Regions from separate parts of the Paenibacillus sp. TAF43_2 genome, predicted to be linked through region 1. Evidence: riboswitches for the same ligand, from Rfam matches in the RefSeq annotation. Region 1 holds a riboswitch; each other region holds the start of a gene.
What was found. A riboswitch is a leader RNA that binds a small molecule or an ion and turns the genes downstream of it on or off. The one in region 1 is predicted to bind cyclic di-AMP.
Positions count from the first base shown of each region.

Region 2: another riboswitch for cyclic di-AMP. It lies ahead of AB4Z17_RS12335 (ubiquitin-like domain-containing protein); the one in region 1 lies ahead of AB4Z17_RS02525 (NAD-binding protein).
Region 3: another riboswitch for cyclic di-AMP. It lies ahead of AB4Z17_RS24465 (C40 family peptidase); the one in region 1 lies ahead of AB4Z17_RS02525 (NAD-binding protein).
Region 4: another riboswitch for cyclic di-AMP. It lies ahead of AB4Z17_RS06535 (C40 family peptidase); the one in region 1 lies ahead of AB4Z17_RS02525 (NAD-binding protein).

Region 1 covers NZ_JBFRDK010000006.1:6,934-12,663, forward strand. The annotation lists gene kdpB (potassium-transporting ATPase subunit KdpB) at 1-1,937, opposite strand, end outside; gene kdpA (potassium-transporting ATPase subunit KdpA) at 1,956-3,635, opposite strand; gene kdpF (K(+)-transporting ATPase subunit F) at 3,654-3,731, opposite strand; gene AB4Z17_RS02525 (NAD-binding protein) at 3,855-4,253, opposite strand; cyclic di-AMP (ydaO/yuaA leader) riboswitch at 4,372-4,542, opposite strand; cyclic di-AMP (ydaO/yuaA leader) riboswitch at 4,634-4,832, opposite strand; gene AB4Z17_RS02530 (hypothetical protein) at 5,272-5,700, shown strand.
Region 2 covers NZ_JBFRDK010000043.1:64,483-70,212, reverse strand. The annotation lists gene rsmI (16S rRNA (cytidine(1402)-2'-O)-methyltransferase) at 1-503, shown strand, start outside; gene AB4Z17_RS12350 (AbrB/MazE/SpoVT family DNA-binding domain-containing protein) at 635-889, opposite strand; gene AB4Z17_RS12345 (HD domain-containing protein) at 1,160-2,458, shown strand; gene AB4Z17_RS12340 (TatD family hydrolase) at 2,476-3,249, shown strand; cyclic di-AMP (ydaO/yuaA leader) riboswitch at 3,434-3,614, shown strand; gene AB4Z17_RS12335 (ubiquitin-like domain-containing protein) at 3,863-5,011, shown strand; gene rnmV (ribonuclease M5) at 5,136-5,684, shown strand; gene rsmA (16S rRNA (adenine(1518)-N(6)/adenine(1519)-N(6))-dimethyltransferase RsmA) at 5,689-5,730, shown strand, end outside.
Region 3 covers NZ_JBFRDK010000144.1:98-5,827, reverse strand. The annotation lists gene AB4Z17_RS24480 (carbohydrate ABC transporter permease) at 1-406, shown strand, start outside; gene AB4Z17_RS24475 (phosphoesterase) at 431-1,330, shown strand; gene AB4Z17_RS24470 (MATE family efflux transporter) at 1,409-2,761, shown strand; cyclic di-AMP (ydaO/yuaA leader) riboswitch at 2,997-3,131, shown strand; gene AB4Z17_RS24465 (C40 family peptidase) at 3,135-3,611, shown strand; gene AB4Z17_RS24460 (chromate transporter) at 3,746-4,933, shown strand; partial or broken gene AB4Z17_RS24455 (phytoene desaturase family protein) at 5,005-5,730, opposite strand, start outside.
Region 4 covers NZ_JBFRDK010000019.1:43,010-48,739, reverse strand. The annotation lists gene AB4Z17_RS06550 (hypothetical protein) at 1-190, shown strand, start outside; gene AB4Z17_RS06545 (hypothetical protein) at 355-939, shown strand; gene AB4Z17_RS06540 (hypothetical protein) at 975-1,124, shown strand; cyclic di-AMP (ydaO/yuaA leader) riboswitch at 1,357-1,510, shown strand; gene AB4Z17_RS06535 (C40 family peptidase) at 1,514-1,990, shown strand; gene AB4Z17_RS06530 (FAD-binding domain-containing protein) at 2,148-3,491, shown strand; gene AB4Z17_RS06525 (MFS transporter) at 3,752-4,987, opposite strand; gene AB4Z17_RS06520 (GNAT family N-acetyltransferase) at 5,104-5,628, shown strand; gene AB4Z17_RS06515 (EAL domain-containing protein) at 5,625-5,730, opposite strand, start outside.

The DNA of each region.
Region 1 (5,730 bases):
AATTTGGCTCCGCTCATCGGTTTGTACGCTACGCCTTTAATGGCAAGCGGGATAAGCAGCGGAATAATAATGGCGTTAAAAATAAGCGCCGACAGTATAGCAGACAATGGAGAGCCTAAATTCATAATATTTAGAACGCCCATCTCGGGAATGGCAAGCATGAACATCGCTGGAATGATTGCAAAATATTTGGCGATATCATTAGCGATACTAAAAGTCGTCAGTGCCCCTCTTGTCATAAGCAGCTGCTTGCCTATAGCAATGACTTCAATAATTTTGGAAGGGTCCGAATCCAAATCAACCATATTGGCAGCTTCTTTTGCAGCAATCGTCCCGCTGTTCATAGCAAGACCCACATCCGCTTGGGCAAGTGCAGGAGCATCGTTTGTACCGTCACCAGTCATCGCAACCATTTTTCCTTCGGCTTGTTCACGGCGTATAACCGCTATTTTATCTTCCGGCCTACTCTCCGCAATAAAATCGTCGACTCCCGCTTCATGTGCGATGGTTGCTGCAGTAAGCGGATTGTCTCCCGTACACATAATCGTTTTGATGCCCATTTCACGCAGCTGATCGAATCTTTCCTTCATTCCTGGCTTAACGGTATCCTTCAAATAGATAACACCAAAGATTTGGTTATCAACAGCTACTGCGAGCGGTGTACCGCCTAATGTAGCAATCGTATTCGAAATATTATCCAAATCGGATGGGATGGTTCCCCCCTGAGAAGCTACCCACTTCCGAACCGCATCGACAGAGCCCTTCCGAACTCGGCGGCCGTTTGCCAGATCAATACCGCTCATTCGCGTCTCTGCTTTGAATTCAATAAATTCGCCGCCTTCCGCAAGTGAAGCATCATAGCTTAAGCCCTGCTTCTTCATCCATTCAAGCACAGATCGGCCTTCAGGCGTTTCATCCTTAAGCGAGCTAATAGACGCCCAACCCGATAAAGCTTGAAGATTGCTGCCTCCGACAGGGACAAGCTCGCTTGCCATCCGGTTGCCGAACGTGATCGTTCCTGTTTTATCCAAAATCATCGTATTAATGTCGCCTGCTGCTTCAACAGCCTTACCTGACATAGCCAGTACATTAAACTGAGTTACTCTATCCATCCCAGCAATGCCGATTGCTGATAATAATCCGCCGATGGTCGTCGGAATCAAACATACGAGCAGCGCGATTAATACTGGAATTTCTAAGTGGATACCCAAATAGTCAGCGATTGGTGCCAACGTAACGACTACAATTAAGAAAATAATCGTTAAGCTAGTCAAAAGTGTATTGAGCGCAATTTCATTAGGCGTCTTCTGACGTTTCGCTCCTTCAACAAGGGCAATCATCCGATCGATGAATGACTCCCCAGGGTCACTCGTCATGCGCACTTTAATTTTGTCACTCACAACCCTTGTACCGCCTGTAACCGAGCTGAAATCTCCTCCAGCTTCTTTAATAACTGGCGCCGATTCACCTGTAATCGCTGATTCATCTACGGAAGCCAGCCCTTCAATGACCTCGCCATCACCAGGAATCATCTCACCTTGGGATACGATGAAAATATCGCCTTTGCGGAGCTCCGTTGATGATACGACTACGATAGAGCTGCCGACGAGCTTATTGGCGCTCATTTCCTGCTTAGATTTTTTGAGCGAATTGGCCTGTGCCTTGCCCCTGCCCTCTGCAATGGCTTCAGCAAAGTTAGCGAACAGCAGCGTGAAAAGCAGGATGAAAAACACGGTAATATTAAAGCCTATGCGTTCTTGAGAATTAAAGTAATTTGGAAAAATAGTCATCAGCAGAACGATAACCGTCCCTACCTCGACAACAAACATAACTGGATTTTTCATCATCGTAACTGGATTTAATTTCACAAAGCTATCGATGACGGCATGTTTAACCGCATCTCCCGACAGTAAATTATTCTTCTTATTTTTATTCATTATCGTTCACCTCATCCGTTAGCGGAGTGTCAAATATTCTGCAACCGGCCCAAGCACGATGACCGGCAAGAAGGTTAATGCACCAATTAAAAGAACAGTACCAATTAGTAATATAGTGAAAAGTCCATTATCTGTACGGAACGTCCCGATTGTTTCTGGAACAGGCTGCTTGCGAACAAGAGAACCTGCAACCGCAAGCATCGCAATCATCGAAATATAACGGCCGGTCAGCATGACTAGCCCAGTACTAATATTCCAGAACGGCGTATTGTCGCCTAATCCCTCAAAGCCGGAGCCATTATTCGCTGCCGATGACGTATATTCGTAAAGCACCTGGCTAATGCCGTGGAACCCTGGATTCGTTATCGCCCCGTGACCCAAATCCGTCATAAAAGCGATGGCGGTGGGCACCAATATAATGAAGGGATGAACTAGAATCGCTATCGCTATCAGTTTCATTTCTCGCGGCTCTACTTTTCGTCCCAGAAACTCTGGCGTTCGCCCAACCATCAGCCCGCATATAAACACAGCTAGTATGGCGTACATGAGCATATTGATAAGCCCTACTCCCTTGCCTCCAAAGACGACATTAAGCATCATTTCAGCAAGCGGGACCAAGCCGCCAAGCGGTGTAAGCGTGTCATGCATATTGTTGACGGTACCCGTTGTCGCAGCGGCTGTTACCGTTGTGAACAGTGCCGATTGCGCGATACCGAACCTTACTTCCTTGCCTTCCATGCTTCCTTGAGTAGCGTCGATTCCTAGTGCGCTCATAGCAGGATTGCCTGTTTTCTCCGATGTGTAAGCAAGGCTTAGAAACACTAGAAACAGACACATCATGGCGGAGAATACAACCCAGCCCTGCTTTTTGTTTTTAGCAAAAAGCCCAAATGCATAAGGCAGCGAAGCCGGCAGCGCCCACATCGACAAGATTTGAATCACATTCGTTAATGGATTTGGGTTTTCAAATGGATGAGCCGAGTTCACTCCAAAAAAACCGCCGCCGTTTGTGCCCAAATGTTTGATGGATTCAAGCGAAGCTACAGGACCGATTGCAATTTGCTGCATGGCTCCCTCAAGCGTTTTAATTGTAAATGTTGGATCAAGTGTTTGCGGCACCTGAAGAGCGACAAGCACTAGCGTGATAATAAAGGAAATCGGAAGAAAAATTCTTGTGTGTGCTTTTACAAAATCCTCGAAAAAGTTGCCGATCGTCGTTCCTTTACTCGTAATCCCACGAACAAACGCGATGGCAACAGAGAAGCCCGTCGCCGCTGACGTGAACATCATCATCATGATGACCGCCATTTGAGAGAAATAAGATAAGGCGCTTTCCCCGCTGTAATGCTGAAGATTCGTATTGGTAATAAAGCTGATGACTGTATTGAAAGTCAGTGTAGGCTCCATGGCTGCCATGCCATTTGGATTAAACGGCAGCGCATTTTGGAACCGCAATATCAAATAGCTGAAAGCAACTAAAATTAAATTGGTTGCAACAAAGCTGAGTGCGTATATTTTCCAGCTCATGCCCTCTCTTTTTTTGAGACCAATAAGCTTAAATATAAATCGCTCCGTCCCTCCGAATACTTTGTCTAACCGATTGTGTTCATTGGAGAACACATGATAGACGTAAGTACCAAGCGGCTTAACTAACAATACAAGAACGGCAATGACGATAAGCAATTGTAAAATATCCATCTTGTAAATCCCCCTCTATTAAAACTTCTCCGGATGAATTAACGCATAAATCAGATAAACGAAAACAAATACAGCCGCTATCGCTATGACAGTCATAGGCCTTCGCCCCCTGTTTTCTCAATAACACTGGAGCACCAAGTTAAAAATCCGTAAAATAAACCGAAGCTAGCTAACAACGCCCCGAACATATAAAAATCCTGCATGTAAACCCCTCCTGCATTATTTGTTGCTTAATAGAAAACCGACTTCACCGGTATGAGAGAATACGATATGATCCGCTCCGAGCCCCTTGTAAATAGCCCTTGGATTCCACTGCTGTGTGATGACGTAAATGGACTTTGAGGTCCAAGCTCTGCAGCACTGTACAAAGCGGCAGCTAAGCGCCAAGCTGCTCTCGAATATAAATACCTCGCTAATGTTCATCGAAGGAACATTCCAGCTTTGACGATCATTCGAATTGATGTACAAAACATTGCTGATACCCTGCTTGCGAAGCTGTTTTTCTTCCTGTTTGCTATTGGTCAAAACGATAAATTTTAATTGATGAAACTGCAAAGTTCGTATGAATGATTGGCCAGCCTCGTTTAGACCAGCAACAATAATATGCTCTTCCTGCAACCGAATTCTCCTCCATATGGTAAAAAAGGCAACAAAAAAGAAGCCTTGGGATAAGAGGAACTTTTCCCGCGGCTTCTTTGCCCGCAGCAGAATAAGCCGCGGGAAGCACGATGGCTGTTGCCTCTCTCGAGTACACTTACGAGGTTAGCTGTCGGATTCGGGCCTTGAGAGTTGCCCTACGCTTGATCATTTTCAAGCGATTCACCCCATGAAGCGAAGTCGTGATTACACACGAATCGTTCGTTGGTTCCCCCGTTCCTGCTGCTGCAGGACTCAGCGTTTTCTTACATTTTGTAGCAAATTAAACTTTTTTGGGCACAAAAAACCACAGAGGTCTATGACACTCTGCGGTCGAAGTTAATCGATCACAAGCTTCATCATTCCTCTCTCGGTCCACGCTTACGAGGTTAGCTGTCGGATTCGGGCGGTGAGAGTCGCCCTACTTTGACCGGTATCCATGGCACCTGTCAAAGATTCACCCCTGCTCTGCGTTTGTTCGACTCTCACATCGAACAGGCGCATCGCGTCATTATTGGTTCCCCCGCTTCCGCTTTCACGGAAACTCAGCGATCAGTAAATCGAAACTTATTTATAAATCCTGTATCGAATATTACTCCTCGCTATAAATACTGTAAAGGCAGCCTGCTGCCTAATTTAGCCAGTTTCAGCCTTGCAGAGCGATTCGCAACGCTTACATTCATTTCGATCTCTCGATATCTCACTATTTCTCAGTTTTACTCTTGTTTTCAAAAATAGTGTTCATTCCCTTTCTAACGATTTTATGCGTGAATAATCAGATTTCTCTATAATCGAGAATGGAAGAGAATAAACGAGTATTTCGAAGAATTACCCTTTTTTTACTGGCATAACGAATGGATTTCTTTTAATTTGGCATATGGCTGCCTTTTCACGATATACCACAGTTTTACAATAATTCATTTCGGGTTTACCATAGACGGCAAGCCAATATGGCTGAGTATTGTCGGTGAATTATTCAAATCGAGGAGAGATCTCATTGATGTCTACACCAGTTGAAGTACCCTTGCCAAGCTTGGAAAATCATCCTGCTGCCTTGTTTGAAATTAAACGAATTCAAATGTTTGTGCTGCCGGCTTCCATGCTTGAATCTAATGGTTACCGTGTTTGCCTAAGGATCTCCACTGCTTATGGTCATGGCTGGAGTGAGCTGTTTATTAAAAAATCCGAGAAGCCTCGCGACTGGATCAGATGGAGCAGTATGCTGCTGAGATTCATCGGCACTCTTCCTCTTACTTCTCCTTTGGTTATTCAAACAGATCCAATGATGAAGGACGAGCGTATATATCATTTGTTTGCAGCCGCTGCTTTGCATATAGAATCCATTCATTACACTTTTCCAAACTGTGAATATGACCGTGAAGAGCATACTTTATTTAAACAAGCTGTCTCCTATGCATCGTTATTTTAAGCAGTTCTGATTTACAGATGCGCTAATGAA
Region 2 (5,730 bases), on a different contig from region 1:
ATGCAGCATTGTCTGCACTTATTATATCGGGTCTGCCTACGGATCGATTTTTGTTTGCTGGATTTCCGCCGCGCGAGCGAAAGTCATTAATGAAATGGCTGCTCGATATGCAAGCACAGAAAGGGACCCTGCTTTTCTACGAGTCACCCCATCGTATAAACAAAACACTTGATGCACTTCAGGAATGTCTCGGCGATCGCCAAATAGCATGTATCAGAGAACTGACAAAACGCCATGAAGAAGCGGTCCGCGGCCGAATTTCAGAATGTATAGCATGGTTTGTGGAGCATCCGCCGCTCGGAGAATTTTGTGTTGTGGTGGAAGGATCAGAGGGTGAAGGGGCAAGTGAGCTGCCAGCGGCAGATATTTGGTGGTCTGAGCTTGATCTTGCTGCCCATGTTGCTCATTATGAGGAACAATTTGATCGTAAGGAAGCCATTAAGAAGGTTGCGCTCGATCGAGGTTTGCCTAAACGCGAAGTATATAATGAAGTAAATAGATAGATGATTATCATATATGTGAAATAGTAGACAAAAAAAGACCTTCCTAGCCGGGTTCAAGCGCAGGAAGGTATCAAGGAGTATAAAAAAGGTTAGAATTAACAAGTTAATAAGTACAGTATAACTTATTTTTTTTATTTTGTCACAGGTGTTGGCATTTCTGACAAACAAACATGACAAACAATTTTTCCTTTGAAATAAGATACGTTTTCTGCGTTGCCACAGAAGATACATGCAGGCTCATATTTCTTAAGCATGATGCGCTCGCCATCTACGTAGATTTCAAGTGCATCTTTCTCGCCTATTCCAAGTGTACGGCGCAATTCGATCGGTATAACGACGCGTCCTAGCTCATCAACCTTACGAACAATACCAGTAGATTTCATCATAATCTATTATTGCCCCTCTCAAAATACGTTTCGTCATCGTTCGACATAGTTTTTGCTTTTATGATTACTATAATACCAACGATTACCATAATAGTCAACCAGGAATATTCCCCGGATAGCTGAATTCACAAGTATTTGACTAGTTAGTACGGTCATATTACTCTGTAATAGAATACAACAGCTTCGACAATTTGGAAACTAATTTCCGACACTATTCGACATGAAAATCATTTTTTGTGTCGAAAATATGAACAAAGGAGATGAGAGACGATGAAAAAACAGCTGACCGAAGAGAAAGTTTTTAAGGATCCTGTTCATCATTATATATATGTACAAGACCAAACGATTTGGGATTTGATCAATACAAAAGAGTTTCAAAGACTGCGCCGGATACGACAGCTAGGAACCTCCTATTTGACCTTCCATGGAGCAGAGCACAGCCGGTTTTCACATTCACTTGGCGTATATGAAATTACTCGAAAAATTATTTCTCAGTTTGAACGAAACAGCTATCCTGACTGGCCAGTCGAAGAAAAGCTAGTCTCGCTTTGTGCTGCTTTATTGCATGATGTTGGTCATGGTCCGTTCTCGCACTCCTTGGAAGAAGTATTCGACACGGATCACGAAGAGTGGACATGTAACATCATTTTGGGAGATACAGAAATCAATCGCGTGCTAAGTGCTGTATCGGAGCAGTTTCCTGCTCAGGTCGCTGCAGTCATACAAAAAAAATATCCAAAGCCGATTGTTGTTAGTTTGATTTCAAGCCAAATGGATGCTGATCGGATGGATTATTTGCTCCGAGACGCGTATTTTACAGGTGTTAACTATGGAACATTTGATTTAGAGCGCATTTTGCGCGTATTGCGTCCTTATAAAGGGCAAATTGTAGTTAAAGAGAGCGGTATGCACGCAGTTGAACATTATTTGATGTCTCGTTATCAAATGTATTGGCAAATTTACTTCCATCCGGTTACAAGAAGCTCGGAAATTATTCTACGTCAAATATTTCGTAGAGCACAGGAGCTTTACGTGGGTGGCTACTCCTTTCAGTGGATGCCTAAGCAGCTGAAATGCTTGCTTCAGAACACGATGACGGTGCACGACTATCTGAAGCTGGATGAAGCGCTCGTTCAGACCGCTTTCGCAGAGTGGGCGGAGGAGCATGATCCTATTTTAAGCGATCTATGTGAACGATTTCTGAACAGGCATTTATATAAGTACATTACGCTTGAAAACCCGGATGAAGAGCTGCTAAATGAGATTAGCGAATGTTTCTCTTCTATAGGAATGAATCCGGATTATCATATGGAAATCGATTTTCCATTTGACCTGCCGTATGACGTATATCGACCAGATAAAAAAGAAGGAGAAAAGAAAGAAAAAGCGCCGATTTTGTTGTTAGATGGTTTGGAAGATATAAGCGAAATATCCTCTAAATCCGACATTGTTCGTTCTATTACTGGCCTGCATCAAGGACAATATCATCTCTATTATCCAGAAGAGCCGCTCAAAAAAAATATTCATCAATTGCCGGATTCACTTCGTAAGCTTTTCAAACTCGATTGAAGGAGCATAACATCAACATGACATTACTTTTTGATACACATACCCATTTAGATTCGGAAAAATTTGATGAGGATCGCGACGAGGTCATCCAGCGTGCGAAGGATGCAGGCGTGCATATGCTTGTCAATATTGGTTTTAACCGTGAAACGATCCCTACAACGATGGCGCTAGCAGAGAAATATGATTTTATATACGCAGCAGTTGGTTGGCATCCAGTTGACAGTATAGATATGCTTCCAGAGGATTTGGAATGGATTGAGCGTCTATGCGCGCATGAGAAGGTTGTCGCCATTGGTGAGATTGGACTCGATTATCACTGGGATACTTCTCCAAAAGAGGTACAACAAAGGGTTTTTCGTGAGCAAATTCGTCTTGCTCGCAAGGTGGGCAAGCCAATTGTCATTCATAATCGGGATGCTCATGAGGACATTATTCGTATTCTTCAGGAAGAAAATGCAGCAGAGGTTGGCGGTGTCATGCATTGCTTCTCCGGCAGCTGGGAAACGGCTAAACAATGTCTTGATATGAACTTTTATATATCATTTGGAGGACCCGTTACTTTCAAAAATGCAAGGGTGCCAAAAGAGGTGCTTAAGCAGGTTCCGATCGACCGAATTTTGATCGAAACCGATGCTCCATATTTAACTCCTCACCCGTTCAGAGGGAAGCGAAATGAGTCCTCTTACGTCTCTTTAGTTGCAGAGACAGCAGCCGAATTATTGGGCAAAACGGTAGAAGAAATAGGCGTAATTACGACTGAAAACGGTCGAAGATGTTTTGGTATTGTCTAAAAACGAGAGGAATAATGAGAAATAGAGACCTTTATCGCGTAAAAACTAATTTTTATAGCGATAATCGCTTATTTTTTCCTGCTTTATCCTGCTTTTTCGCTTAAATCGTCTTTTATCGTATCTTTACAATTGACCTCGTATGAAGGTATGATTCATCTCAGAGCAATAAAATTTTGTATTGGATTTCCAGTTTACGCTTAATCTCCATTCGGAGAGCGGGGGAACCATGTACGGTTTTTGAAACCGTATTTTGAATTCTTCAGGGGTGAATTTCGAAGCCATTGCCATGAGCATTGTGTAACGAATAGGGCGACTCTCTTGTCCGAATCCGTCAGCTAACCTCGCAAGCGTTATAGAGAGTGATCAACCTCGTGCATCCATTTTTCTGTATCCCAGTGAATCATTTAACCGGGAAGCCACGAAACAGATCCTCTGTCGACGGCTTCTTTTTATTTTCGAATAATCGGGAATTTGTCGACATAGGGATAAAAGATGGGGGTGGGAGGATCGATAGCAGTACTGGATTGCGTGCTCGCACGCCAATATACTATAGTCGCGTCAGTTGTATCATGCGTAACACTTGGCGGCGGGGCTATGAAGGAGGACCGATGAAGTGGGAATACTCCAGGTTAAGGACACCCATGGGAAACGATCATCCAGCATGTCTTTCGCATTGCGATGGAAGCGTGAAAACTTGCGTTTGATTCTTTTGAGTGCTACTATCTCAATCGCTATGACTTTCATGTTTTTGGTGTTGTTGTACGGAACGGCTGTCAAAAGCGTCTCCGTAGTAGTGAACGGACAAGAAACCATTGTGGAAACGAAGCAATGGGTCCTGCAACGCCTACTGGATGAACAAGCTATCGCAATTGGACCACATGATGAGGTGTCCATACCGCTTAATGCGGCAATAAAGGACGGAGATCGTATAGAGGTGACTCATGCGATACCGGTAATTGTGAAGGCTGATGGCAAGACCTCTACTGTATATACGACAGAGAGAACAGTGCAGGCAGCGATCGAGGAATTACATATTCCAGTTCGTGGTCAAGATAAAGTAATACCTCCGCTTCATACCGTTTTGGACAACGAATTGACTGTAACCGTCGTTCGCGTAGATAAGAAGGTAGCTGAGACAGAGCGTGCAATGCCATTTTCTATTGTGAAGAAGAACGATCCAACGCTGGAAGCGGGCAAGCAGAAGCTTGTTCAACCCGGCAAGGAAGGTCTGATCGTAGAGAGTATCGAGAAGCAGTACGAGGACGGTATTCTTATATCGAAGAAGATGGTCAGCAAAGTGGTTGAAACCGCTGCGGTTAATCAGGTTGTCGCCATCGGAACGAAGAAGGAAGAGCCTAAAGTATCTGTGCTCTCAAACAAGAGCCCGAGCTTTACTTCGCTTACGAAGAGCGGTGTAACGTTTAAGGCGAGAAAAGTACTTAAAAATGTCACGTTGACTGCTTATTCTGCAGACCTCTCTTCAACAGGCAAAGATGAAAGCCATCCGGAATACGGGATTACATCATCAGGCACTCGTGTGCAAGAGGGTCGGACGATAGCTGTTGATCCGAAGGTTATTCCTATCGGTTGGTGGGTTTATATTGAAGGAATCGGTTTCCGCCGCGCTGAGGATAAAGGAAGTGCGGTTAAAGGCAACAAAATCGACGTATACTTTGATAGTACAAAGATTGCGAACAAATTCGGCAGGAAAAAAGGCATCACCGTATATGTGCTGGGGCCGAATAAACCAACTGCAAGCTAATTGTGCGGTTACCATCATCTTATCGCAATAATCAATTAAATATGCCATCATAAGGAGAGGCACTGCCTCTTCTTTTTGCATGTCTAAGGGTCTAATACAGTTTATGTAGAAGGGGATGATCTTGGTGATCAAAGAGATCATTGTCGTTGAAGGCAAAGACGATACCGTTGCAATAAAAAGGGCGGTAGATGCAGATACCATAGAGACGAATGGTTCCGCTATCGGTGAGGATGTATTGAAGAGGATTGCGCTGGCCAATGAGCGTCGCGGCGTTATTATATTCACAGACCCTGATCATGCAGGAGAACGCATTCGCAAGATTGTTGCGCGCCATGCGCCAGGATGCAAGCATGCTTTTTTGCCGCAGGAGAAGGCTTTGTACAAAGGGGACATCGGCATCGAAAATGCGAGTCCCGAAGCTATTCGTGCGGCGCTCTCTGAGCTCCGTACAGAATCGGCAGATGAAGCGGGAGAAATCAGCTGGGAAGACTTAATGGATGCAGGTCTTATTGTACATCCTGATGCGTCTAATCGTCGCTTGGTTATAGGCAAGCTGCTCGGAATTGGTTATGCGAATGGCAAGCAGTTCTATAAGCGCTGTACAAGCTTTCGGATTTCCAAAGCAGAGTTTACGGAAGCTTTCCGTCAAATGGAAAAGGAACTGGAGGGATAGCTGAATGAGTCAAGAGCATAGTGAGCTTAGCAAGGAAACGGTAAAG
Region 3 (5,730 bases), on a different contig from region 1:
TCCGAGCCTCGAAGAATCTGCAAGAATTGATGGATATAATGATTTTTCAATTTTCATGAAGGTGATCATGCCGCTCAGCAGGCCGGTTGTGGCTGTCATCGCGTTATTTAACGCAGTGGGGCATTGGAATGATTGGTTTACAGGTGCCTTCTATGTTCGAGAGAGCAATCTGCGGCCTTTATCGACATTGCTGCAGGAAATGCTGACCCGGGCAGATGCGCTTCGAAATACGCTCGAGCAAGCGGCTGGATCGACGCAATATGAAATGCTGGACAAAATTCAGGTGACAGGAAACTCGCTGAAAATGGCGACAATTATTATCGTCATCACACCGATTATTATGATTTATCCATTTATTCAGAAGTATTTTGCCAAAGGCGTTATGATCGGTTCGGTCAAAGAATAAGGCAGGAACGGAGGAACATAGTGAATGACACAAATAATCATTTCAAATCCTTATGATAAACAAGAGGGCATGTGGCTGAAAGGGAGCTTCCATAACCATACAACAAATAGTGCTTGCGGCTCTCAAACGCTTGAGACAGTTTACCGGATGTATGGGCAATACGATTTCCTCGGTATTTCCGACCATGATTACATTACCGTTCATGAAGGGAAGCGTTCAATCACGACTGTATTCGAAGCGATGGAGGTTAGCAGTCCGCAAAGGCATATGCTTCTCATTAACCCTCCGCGCTCGATGATGGACAACTATTCAAACGAGTTTTCGGTAGAAAGGTATCAGCAGTTTTCTGACCTTTGCACGAAGCAAGGGGGAATGAGCGTACTCTTACATCCGAATCGTTATTATTCGCAGTATTGGCCGATTGAAGATATGCTCGCGATGCCTTGCTACACCGGAATCGAGATCGTAAATGGCGAAGGAAATCCAGCGTTCGACATTGCGTTCGACAAATGGGATGCGCTGCTCTCAGCTGGGCGAAAAGTATGGGGGTTTGGCGGAGACGATTTTCATGTATATGGGCAAGAGAAACGAACTTGGAATATGGTGCTTGCAGAGCAAAACACCAATGAGAGTATTACTTCAGCGATGAAATCCGGAAGCTTCTATGTTTCCACAGGCTATGGGTTTGAGTCGATTCAAGCAGCGGATGGGACGATTGAGTTTAAGCTGCTTGCGAGTGAAGGATTGGACCGGATGTACAAATACGCAACCTTGTTTGGCAAAGACGGAAATGTACTATACGAGACTTCTGGTCGTTTCAATAGCGTTAGTTACAAGTGTCGTGGTGATGAAGGTTACGTAAGGGCGGCAGTTTATTTGGAAGGCGGTTTTGGCGCATTCTCTCAACCCCTATTTGTTGGATAGGGTGTACTCTCAAACATGATAACAGTAGTCTGACGATAACAGCAGGGTAGTACACGAACAGGAAGAATGTGAATTTGAATGAGTAAACAGGTTGATCCGCGCCAAAAGAGCATCATCTCGATAACATGGCCTATCTTTATTGAAGCTTTATTTGGGATGCTGATTGGAACGGTCGATACGATGATGCTAAGCAGCTACTCTGATGGAGCAGTGGCAGCGGTTGGGATAGCTAATCAGATTTTAGTTGTAGTGGGCTTGATGTTTGGATTTGTTACGGTAGGTACAAGTGTCATTCTCAATCAATGGCTCGGCGCAGGCAACTTGCATGGCGCTGATCGAATCGGGAGAACGGCGCTTACTTTGAATGTCATGCTCGGTTTAATAGCTAGCGTAGGATTGATTGTCTATGCCGACGTGTTTTTAGCGCTTTTTAAAGTGCCCGAGGATGTGATGGCAGAAGGAGTCAGCTATCTATCAATTGTTGGCAGCTCCGTCTTCATCACAGCAATAAGCATGACGTTAGGTACTATTTTACGATGCCGCGGTATTGTGAAAGAAATGATGTTCATCGCATTGGGGATTAATGTACTTCATATTACCTTGAATTATCTGGTGCTGATGGAGCCCTTCGGCTTACCTAATTTAGGTGTAGAAGGAGTAGCAGCATCTACATGGATAACCCGTGCCATAGGGATGACCGCTTATTTGATTTTATGTATTCGAAGCTTGGAGTATAAGGTTGGCTTGATTAGTCCATTTAAGTTTCAAAGAAAAAATATTGGCCTTATATTTAAACTAGGTATTCCTTCGGCAGGTGAGCATGTTTCTTATAATCTTTCACAGGTTGTAATCACATATTTAGTCACGCTGATCGGTACGACAGCGTTAACGACAAAAATTTATTCGCAGAGCATAACTTCTTTTGTTTTTGTTTTTTCAATGGCAATAGGTCAAGGAACGCAAATTATTGTTGGACATCTGATTGGAGCCCATCAGAAGGATGATGCTTATCGATCCAGTATGCAAAGTTTGAAGCTGGCGTTCGTCATTTCTCTTGCGCTTGGTATTTGTATCTATAGCTTCTCAGCTCTATTGCTCAGCCTCTTTACTAATGATGCGGAAATTATATTGTTAGGCAAGCAGCTCATGTTGTTATCGATTATGCTGGAGCCGGCTCGGGCTTGCAACATGGTGCTTATCAGTTGTCTAAATGCGGCTGGAGATGTGAAATTTCCAGTTGCTGCCGGGTTAGTATCCATGTGGGGGATTAGTGTGCCGCTGGCATACGTGTTCGGGATTGTGTTCGACATGGGGTTGGTAGGAATATGGCTGGCCTTTTCAATCGATGAATGGATAAGAGCTTTACTGATGCTCTACAGATGGAGGAGACGTTCTTGGCAAAAGGTCGATATTTTGGCGAAACTTGCTTAACTAGAAAGAGTAACTGTATGAAAATACGGATACTCTTTTTTTGTGTTTAAACCGTTATATTTTGAAAATATGATTGGAAATTCATCTATTTTAATTACAAAAAAACCAGCACTTTTGACAAAAATCATGTAGTGAACAGCTAAATAAATAATAATATTGAAGAAAAATGAAAGTATTCTAATAAACCAATTGCAGGATTATGGTAAAAAAAATCGAATTTAACGATACTATAAGGTTTATTGACATGCCGAGTTCTGTATATCGGAAACGGGGGAACCACCCAGGGTGAATTGCTTAATGTATGTTTTTAAGCATAGGGATCTTCAACCGAACCCATAAGCTAACCTCGTAGGCACCGAAGGGAGAAGTTGTTTTGAAGAAGGGTTTTATTTTATTGTTATCCTGCTTGCTGCTGCTTACTGGAGGAGGAAGCGTGCTTGCAGATAAGTCGGCCAAGTCTGTGCTTACGGATTCCATAAGCGAGGTTGTTGGAACTCCTTATAAATGGGGAGGCACAACGAGCAAAGGGTTTGACTGCTCGGGTTTTATTCTGCATATCTTTAATCAATTTGATGTAAAGCTGCCTAGAACATCGCAATCGCAATCAGACACAGGCACAGAGGTTAATAAAGATGAACTACGCGTGGGTGATCTTGTGTTCTTCAACACAAGCGGCAAAGGCGTTTCTCATGCGGGCATTTACATTGGGGATGGGAAATTTGCTCATTCTTCTACAAGCAAAGGGGTTACAATTACAAACCTTAACGATTCTTATTATGCAAAACGTTATGTAACAGCAAGGCGTGTCGTAACGGAAGATACATTTGCTGCGATGATGGAGTCTAAATAAAGCGTAATGATTTTAAAAACCACCTTACGAGGTGGTTTTTTTTATGTAACCATTTATTAAGTATTTGTTAAAGGGTTGTAAGCCAATAATTCGCAAGCTTACAATGTAAATAACATGAGTAATGGAATGAGGCTATAGGATTGAAAAGAGGAACAATCGCATCTTTAGTAGAGGTACTAGCTGTATCAACTAAACTAGGACTTACCTCATTTGGGGGTCCGATAGCCCATCTGGGTTATTTTCACAATGAGTATATTCGTCGCCGCAAATGGATGGATGAACGAAGTTATGCAGACCTCGTTGCTTTATGTCAGTTTCTACCCGGGCCAGCCAGCAGTCAAGTTGGGATCGGTATAGGGATAGTTAGGGCTGGGTTATTGGGCGGACTAGTGGCTTGGTTAGGATTCACACTGCCATCGATCATTGCATTAGTTGCCTTTGCTTTTTTGCTGCAAGGATTTGATCTTGGAAACACAGGCTGGATTCATGGATTGAAAATTGTAGCGGTTGCCATCGTTGCTCATGCCATTCTAGGGATGGGACAGAAACTAACACCGGATCGAAACAGAGCTACGATAGCAGTCATCGCTGCTGCGGCAACGTTATATTGGCAAACGGTCTATAGTCAAGTGATCATTATTGCTGCAGCAGGGCTGATCGGGGTATGGTTATATCATAAGAAAACAGTCGAGGGTACTCCTGATTTGAACATTCGGATTAGCCGTTCCCTTGCAATCTCCTGCCTCGTTATATTTCTCACGCTGCTTATTGTTTTGCCATTTCTAAGGCAATGGGGAAATATGGAATGGATAGCGATGTTCGATAGCTATTATCGTGCAGGCTCATTGGTGTTTGGAGGCGGACATGTTGTGCTGCCGCTGCTTGAGAATGAAGTTGTCTTTACCGGGTGGGTTAATGAATCGGATTTTTTAGCAGGTTATAGCGCTGCGCAGGCTGTGCCTGGTCCACTTTTTACATTCGCTAGTTATCTTGGTACTCTTTCTGGTGGATTAACTGGAGCCATTGTTGCAACTACAGCAATTTTTTTGCCGGCATTTCTTCTCGTTGCTGGAACATTGCCGTTTTGGAATGTGTTGCGAAATAACTCAAAAATCCAAGGTGCATTAGTTGGCATTAACGCCGCTGTAGTTGGCATATTGCTTGCTGCACTGTATGATCCGCTTTGGACTAGCGCGATAGTAGAGTCCGGTGATTTTATTTTGGCTGCCGTATTGTTTATTATGCTTGTTTTTTGGAAGCTACCACCTTGGATGATTGTTGTGGCTGGCGCATTAGGCGGAATGGTCCTTGAACTTATTTAATAATTAATCAATAGATAAAAACCTCTAATCCGCGATAACGGATTAGAGGTTTTTTATTTGAATTAATCTGTCTACATGACGGATTTTGCAGCAATGCTCAATTGCTCTTTAATGAGGTCAGCGGTGAGTTGTCCGGATAAAGTGACCATCGGGACGCCGCCACCGGGGTGCGTTGATCCGCCAACGAAATAAAGATTATCGAGCAGCTTGCTTTTGCTTGGAATTTTGAAGCCGCCGTTAAGCTTGCGGTCCGTTACAATGCCGTAGATGGAACCGCCATTAGAACCATAAAGCTGCTGGATATCATCTGGAGTGAAGGTATATTCAAACTCAATATGCTGTCTCAGCGCCGTTAGTCCCATACGTTCGAGCTTATTCAGAACTAGGTCTCTGTAAGCCGCCTTCTGTGACTCGAAGCTTTCACCAGGTTTGAGCGGCGGCACATGAGTAAGCACAAATAGATTTTCTTTGCCCTGCGGCGCCTGTCCTGGATCGGTTTTGCTTGAAACCCCGATGTACACTGTTGGATCATCTGTAGGTTTGCCTTCGACAAATATATCGTTGAACTCTTTATCTGGATCTTCAGAGAAGAAGAAATTATGGTGCAGAAGCTGATCATACACTTTATCCACGCCAAGAAGCAGCACAAGTCCTGATACAGTAGGCTCGTATTTTGCTAAATCCTTTACGCGGTCGGCCGATTTCGGATGATGCTGCAGCAGTGTCTGATGCGCTGGAATTGCCTCAAGATTAGACACAATCAGATCAGCTTCTATTACGCTGCCATCTTCTAAAGT
Region 4 (5,730 bases), on a different contig from region 1:
CTATGCAGCTGTGTCGCTCATCATGTGGGGGATTGGAGCAGCCGCTGGAATTGTGGTGACAAGTCTCTCCATGCTGTGGGCCGGACTGTTGGCACTCATCCTGCATCAGGGTTATTATCTCATTCAAACGCTGATGAAGGTCTGGACGATTGCCGCGCAATATGACTTCCTGGAAACGAAAAGAATGTAGCAAACCAAAAAAGCCTTCAGCGTCCTCTGGATGCTGAAGCAAAAATAAACCTTCATTCCACGCTTTGCTGTGGTGTGGAGGTTTTTTTGCAACTAACCGCAACTAAATGATGGCAGTTCTGTATAAATAACTGAAAGAAAATCAAAAATGGGGGATATTCACAAATGATGCGTAAAAAACTAGTTATTATATCCATGGTATTGCTCTTATCGGGCGGTTCATTGGTTGCAGCAGACAAACTATTTCAGAAGGTAACGCTCCTTTATAATAATAAGCAATCCACTGACGATGCTGTCGTTGTAGACGATAAGGTTTATATTAGTATTCGTTCTTTAAGCGACACCCTTCAAGCCTTCGTCCAATGGAAGAGCAATGATAAGAAGCTCATTATTCAGAAGCCCAATGTGCATATGTTTCTAATGAACGAGAAGCGAGCTATGTTCGGACAGGTTGATAAAGGCAGTGTTCAGAAATTTTTAGTGCAAGCGCAAATCGATAATTTGAATATGGCGATTTCAGAGTTCAAAGTGACCATTGTTGATCCTAATGATAAGGAAACGACAATCGACAGCCGCAGCCAAGACGATGATGATTTTAAAGAGTTCGTCGAAAAAGACACCTTTTGGTTCAGCTCCAAGCTCGTTTCCTACGATTTCAAAAATGCTGGAAAATACAAGGTACAGTTTTGGATGCAGCAAAAAAACAACGATCCACAGCTCATTTCAGAAAAAATCGTTACTGCAAAATAAATCTTTTTTTCGATTGCCCAAAGGGGGCTGTTCTCATGAACAGCCTCCTTTGTCTATTTCTGCCGCTCTATCTGGAGCAGCAGCTAGGCTGTCTGAATCTACTCTTATTCACGAGTGATATAGATGAGATTTTTCTAATTTATGAGGAGCAAAATGGTGAAATACCGCCGTTTACGGCACTTTAAGCTAGTCCTTGCGATATAGCGCCAAAAGGACAAATCGGTATATTTTACACAACATCCACATAATTAATGAAATTGACTCCATGTATTTAGTTAGAAAGCACTACTGTGGCGTGTTTATATTACAGAAAGAACGGTTTAACGAAGCAAATTGTCAAAAGGTTACATGAGAATTATTAGAAATTGCCACTAAAAGCAGGAGATCATTGAAAATAATCGAATATTTCTCAAAGCAATAAAAAAACTGCCTAATTCCCTATTGGGATACGGGGGAACCACTTTGGGTGAATTGATTCCGACGTTTGAGTTTTTTTCAAACGCCCGAGGAATCATAGGGAGCCTTCAACCGAACCCCACAGCTAACCTCGTCGGCATTGGAAGGAGTTTCACAATTGAAGAAGATTACCGCATTAATCCTGGGTCTCGTTCTCGTGCTCGCTTTTCAAGCGGGAAGCGCTTTCGCTGACTCAAAATTGAACGGAATTGTCAATGATCTTATTGGTACTCCGTACAAAAGCGGCGGAACGTCGTCGAAAGGTTTTGATTGCTCCGGCTTCACGAGCTATGTGTTCGAGAAAATGGGCATTGAGCTTTCACGTACTTCTGGTTCGCAAGCAAAAGAAGGTACAAAGGTCGCTAAGGCTGACCTCATTGCGGGAGATCTTGTGTTCTTCGACACAGTTGGCGGCAATAATAGCGCCATATCCCATGTTGGCATTTACATTGGAGATGGAAAGTTTGTACATTCGTCCTCGAGCAGAGGCGTTGTAACTGACAAACTTAACTCCGAGTACTATGAGGGACGATATGTAACTGCTCGTCGTATCATGGATGCTGATTCATACCAAGCCAACGTTGACGTAAAATAGAGCAACCTAATCCCTCTTCTTGAGGGTTGAACGGGTAGACTCATCTAGCAAAGCCGCAGTTTTTGTCCTCTGACGACAAATGACTTGCGGCTTTGCTGTTTCATTCCAGCTGGAATGCGGCCGTTCAATGTTGCGCTTATGGAAGGAGTTATCACTGATGTATTTGTTTATTCACCGCAAGGATTTGCGTATTGCAGATTTGCGCGCTTTTGATTATTTGAAGAAAAAAGAGAAACAAGGCATTCATTTGCTAATCATAGATCCCGTTATTACAGGAGATGGCCGTTTAACTAGTCATAGCGGCCGGAATTTCATGGCGCAAGCCGCCTCACTTCTGCACAGCTATTCTAATGCAGGAAAGGAACTGCATGTGCTTTATGGTAATCCTGCTGCGATCACCGAAGCACTGCTGCATGCGCATCCCATTGATGAGGTTATTGTTCATACAGACTATACGCCTTACTCACGGCAGCGAGATGAGCAGCTTGGGCTAACCACACGCAGCCTTGGCCGCCGATGGATGTCTATTGCCGATTCACCTCTTGCTGATCTAGATGCTTTCCCGGCATTTGCTCGAAAAATGGAGCCATACAAGGTTTTCACACCCTTTTATCGCAAGTGGAGCAGCTTTATGCTGGAGTGCTATAGCCCAATGAGTGAAACGACGATTCATGAGCTTGCTACCTTAAGCGAAATTAATGCCAAGGTTGCGCAATCCTTCGCTTTGCCTGAATCCGTTTCGCGCGCCCTAGGCGGCACGAACGTGCACGGATCGTCCAAAGGATTATCCAAGCTGGAACGGTTCGTACGAGAACGCCTTGCCTCTTATTCGGAGAGCAGGGACGCTTATGCCGATGATCATACAAGCCAGCTTGCACGTTTCCTTAATACGGGCGCCATCTCCGCCCGCCAAGCCTACGAAATAACCCAAGGGCTTCCGGGGTCTGAATCATGGGTACGGCAGCTGGCATGGCGTGATTTTTATTTATACCAAGCGATGTATCATGATGATTTCTTTCGTTACGAGCAGCTCGCTGATATGTCCAAGCTCTCAGATGCTCATTTAGAAGCATGGGCTGCAGCTGCCACCGGCATTCCAATCATTGATGCGGCCATGACGCAGCTCAATCGTACAGGTGAGCTGCCCAACCGCTTGCGAATGGTAACAGCCATGTTTTTAACTAAAAATCTGCTATGTCCCTTCACGCTTGGCGAACAATATTTCCGCCTTCACTTAAGCGATTATGACAACACGCTTAATCGCGGCGGCTGGCTGTGGTGCTCTTCACTAGGGTATGACGCAGCGCCTTACTTCCGCATCATGAATCCCGCAACTCAGTCGCAAACGCATGATCCTAGCGGCAGCTATATTAGGCGCTGGCTGCCTCATTTGAATCATCTGACAGACAAAGAGATTCATCAGCCGCAAAGCGGTGCCATCGTCGACTTGAAAGCATCACGCGCGCGCGCCATAGAGGTATACAAAACCATTCTTAAATAGCTGAAAGCATTTAAGGCGTGTCTGAAAACCCGTTCAGTGGCACCTTTCACCGCCTTTTCGCCCCCTGCTTCGTTCCGTTTGCTTGACGTACCCCCGGTACGCCTTCACAAATGCGCCTTGCATGGAACGAAAATTCGGCAAAATTTGCTGTCCTCAGAGTTCTCAGACACGCCCTAGAATAACACGTTTAATAATAAATAAACCTCCACACCCGCTTTGAAACAGCGAATGTGGAGGTTTTTTTATAATTTGCAGTTCAGCTAAGCCTTGGATCGTATGCTGTGAACTTGTTTTCTTCCGAGCAGGAGCATCGCCGCTAACAGAAGCAGCAGCAGTATAACTAAGCTGCTTATATACCATAACGTAGATTGCACATTGTACTGATCCATTATCCAGCCAGTCAAACGCGGAAAAATCGCTCCTCCAAGCCCGCCGAATGCTACAAGCAAACTCGTTGTCCTCTCCGTCATACCCGGAATGAGCTCATTGGCATAAACAAGAGCGATACCGAATATACCCGAGAAGAACAATCCGCTAAGTGCGACAAAGGCAAGCATCCAGCTAAGCTGACCCATAACAGCCATTAAAGCAAAAACGACCGAGGCGCCCGCTGTAGCAATAAGCAAGTAACGCGAATAACCCATTCGGTCAGCCAACAGCCCAGCAAACAGACGCCCTAGCACCATCGTTCCCCAGAACAAGCTGAGCACCGCTGCCGCACTGGATTCTCCTACGCCTGATCGAACGATGAGAATAGAAGGCAGATAGTTGGAGAAGCTCATTTCCATTCCTACATAAAGCATAAAAAATAAAGCCGATAACAAGAGAAATGGAAGTGCTTTGCGCGGATAGCCAAAAAAGACAGAACCGCGAGTGGATTGCAATCCTTCCAACTCATTCGAATGGCCTTCCTTCACTTCCGGTGTTCGAGCAACTATACCAAGCTCATCATCCAGCTCTCCAAAGGACATCGTCAGCCAGAGAACAAAGGTGATGCCTGACATCGCTGCCAGAATCGGAAAGGAAACCTGCCATATGCTATGCTGAATCAGATAAGCCGCTGCAATTGGAATCAACAATGCGCCAACGCCAAAAAAGGTTTCCAATCGGCTCATCGCCGATGCCTTGCCGTTTTTCGCCATATCAATAATCATTGCGCCGACGACCGCTTCCGTCATCCCAAAGCCAAGACCCGCAAGCGGAGCAATCGCGAGCATCCAGCCCCATGGCAGCAGCAAACTGTATGCCGCCTCACTGAGCGTCAGTACGCCCATCGCAATCAGTACTGCGCCTCTTTTTCCAACTCTCGAAGTAATAGATGGCGCTAACAGAACACCCACCAGGAACCCGAGGAATTGATTCATAATCCATTGCCCGCCATCTTTATAGGTTAAACCATAATGAGCAATGAGCTGTTCCAAGATAGATCCGCCCACAACATGGGCAACGCCGATGACTAAATATGACAAGCAGCCTAGCCAGATCAACTTCTTCATTTTGATGCTTCTCCTTATTTACGCGCGATCAACGCACGCCTATCTGTTATAATAAACCTATTTCATTCGACATTCGCTCTATTCAGCTACTTTTTTTCAAGCGGAGGTAAAAACAAATGACAAGCCATCAAAGCTCTATTCATTATAATCGAGATGAAGGCGATATGACCATATGCCCGCTCGAAACCGTCCATGCACAGCAACTATGCGGCTGGCGCTACGAGGCTCCATTTGATGTATATAATTGGCCGACTTGGGAGCAAATGAAAAAAGACGAAATCGAATTTGGCGATCCCGTCCTTCGTGCTGCCCAGTATATGGCTGTCCTAGACGCTCAGTCTGCGCTCATTGGGTTCGCGCAGTTTTTTCCTTTAACAGGCGTAACGCGGCTCGGGCTCGGATTGCGGCCTGATCTTTGCGGTAAAGGCCTCGGCCTTGCCTTCACGCGTCTCATTGTCGCAGAGGCAATAAGGCGCACCCCTCAAAACGAAATTGATTTGGAGGTGCTTACTTGGAATACTCGTGCGATGCGCGTTTATGAACAAGCCGGCTTCCATATTACAGACACCTATGCGCGGTCTACTCCCACTGGCTTTGCCGAATGCCATTGTATGGTTTATGAGCCAGCAGCCGCACGTTAACGACGCTGGGCTCCGCGCTCAGAATCCCTCAAATCCATAAGTAAAATAAGACCAGGAGCTGCTAGAACAGATACGGTTCTAATCCATGCGTGAGAATCGAGA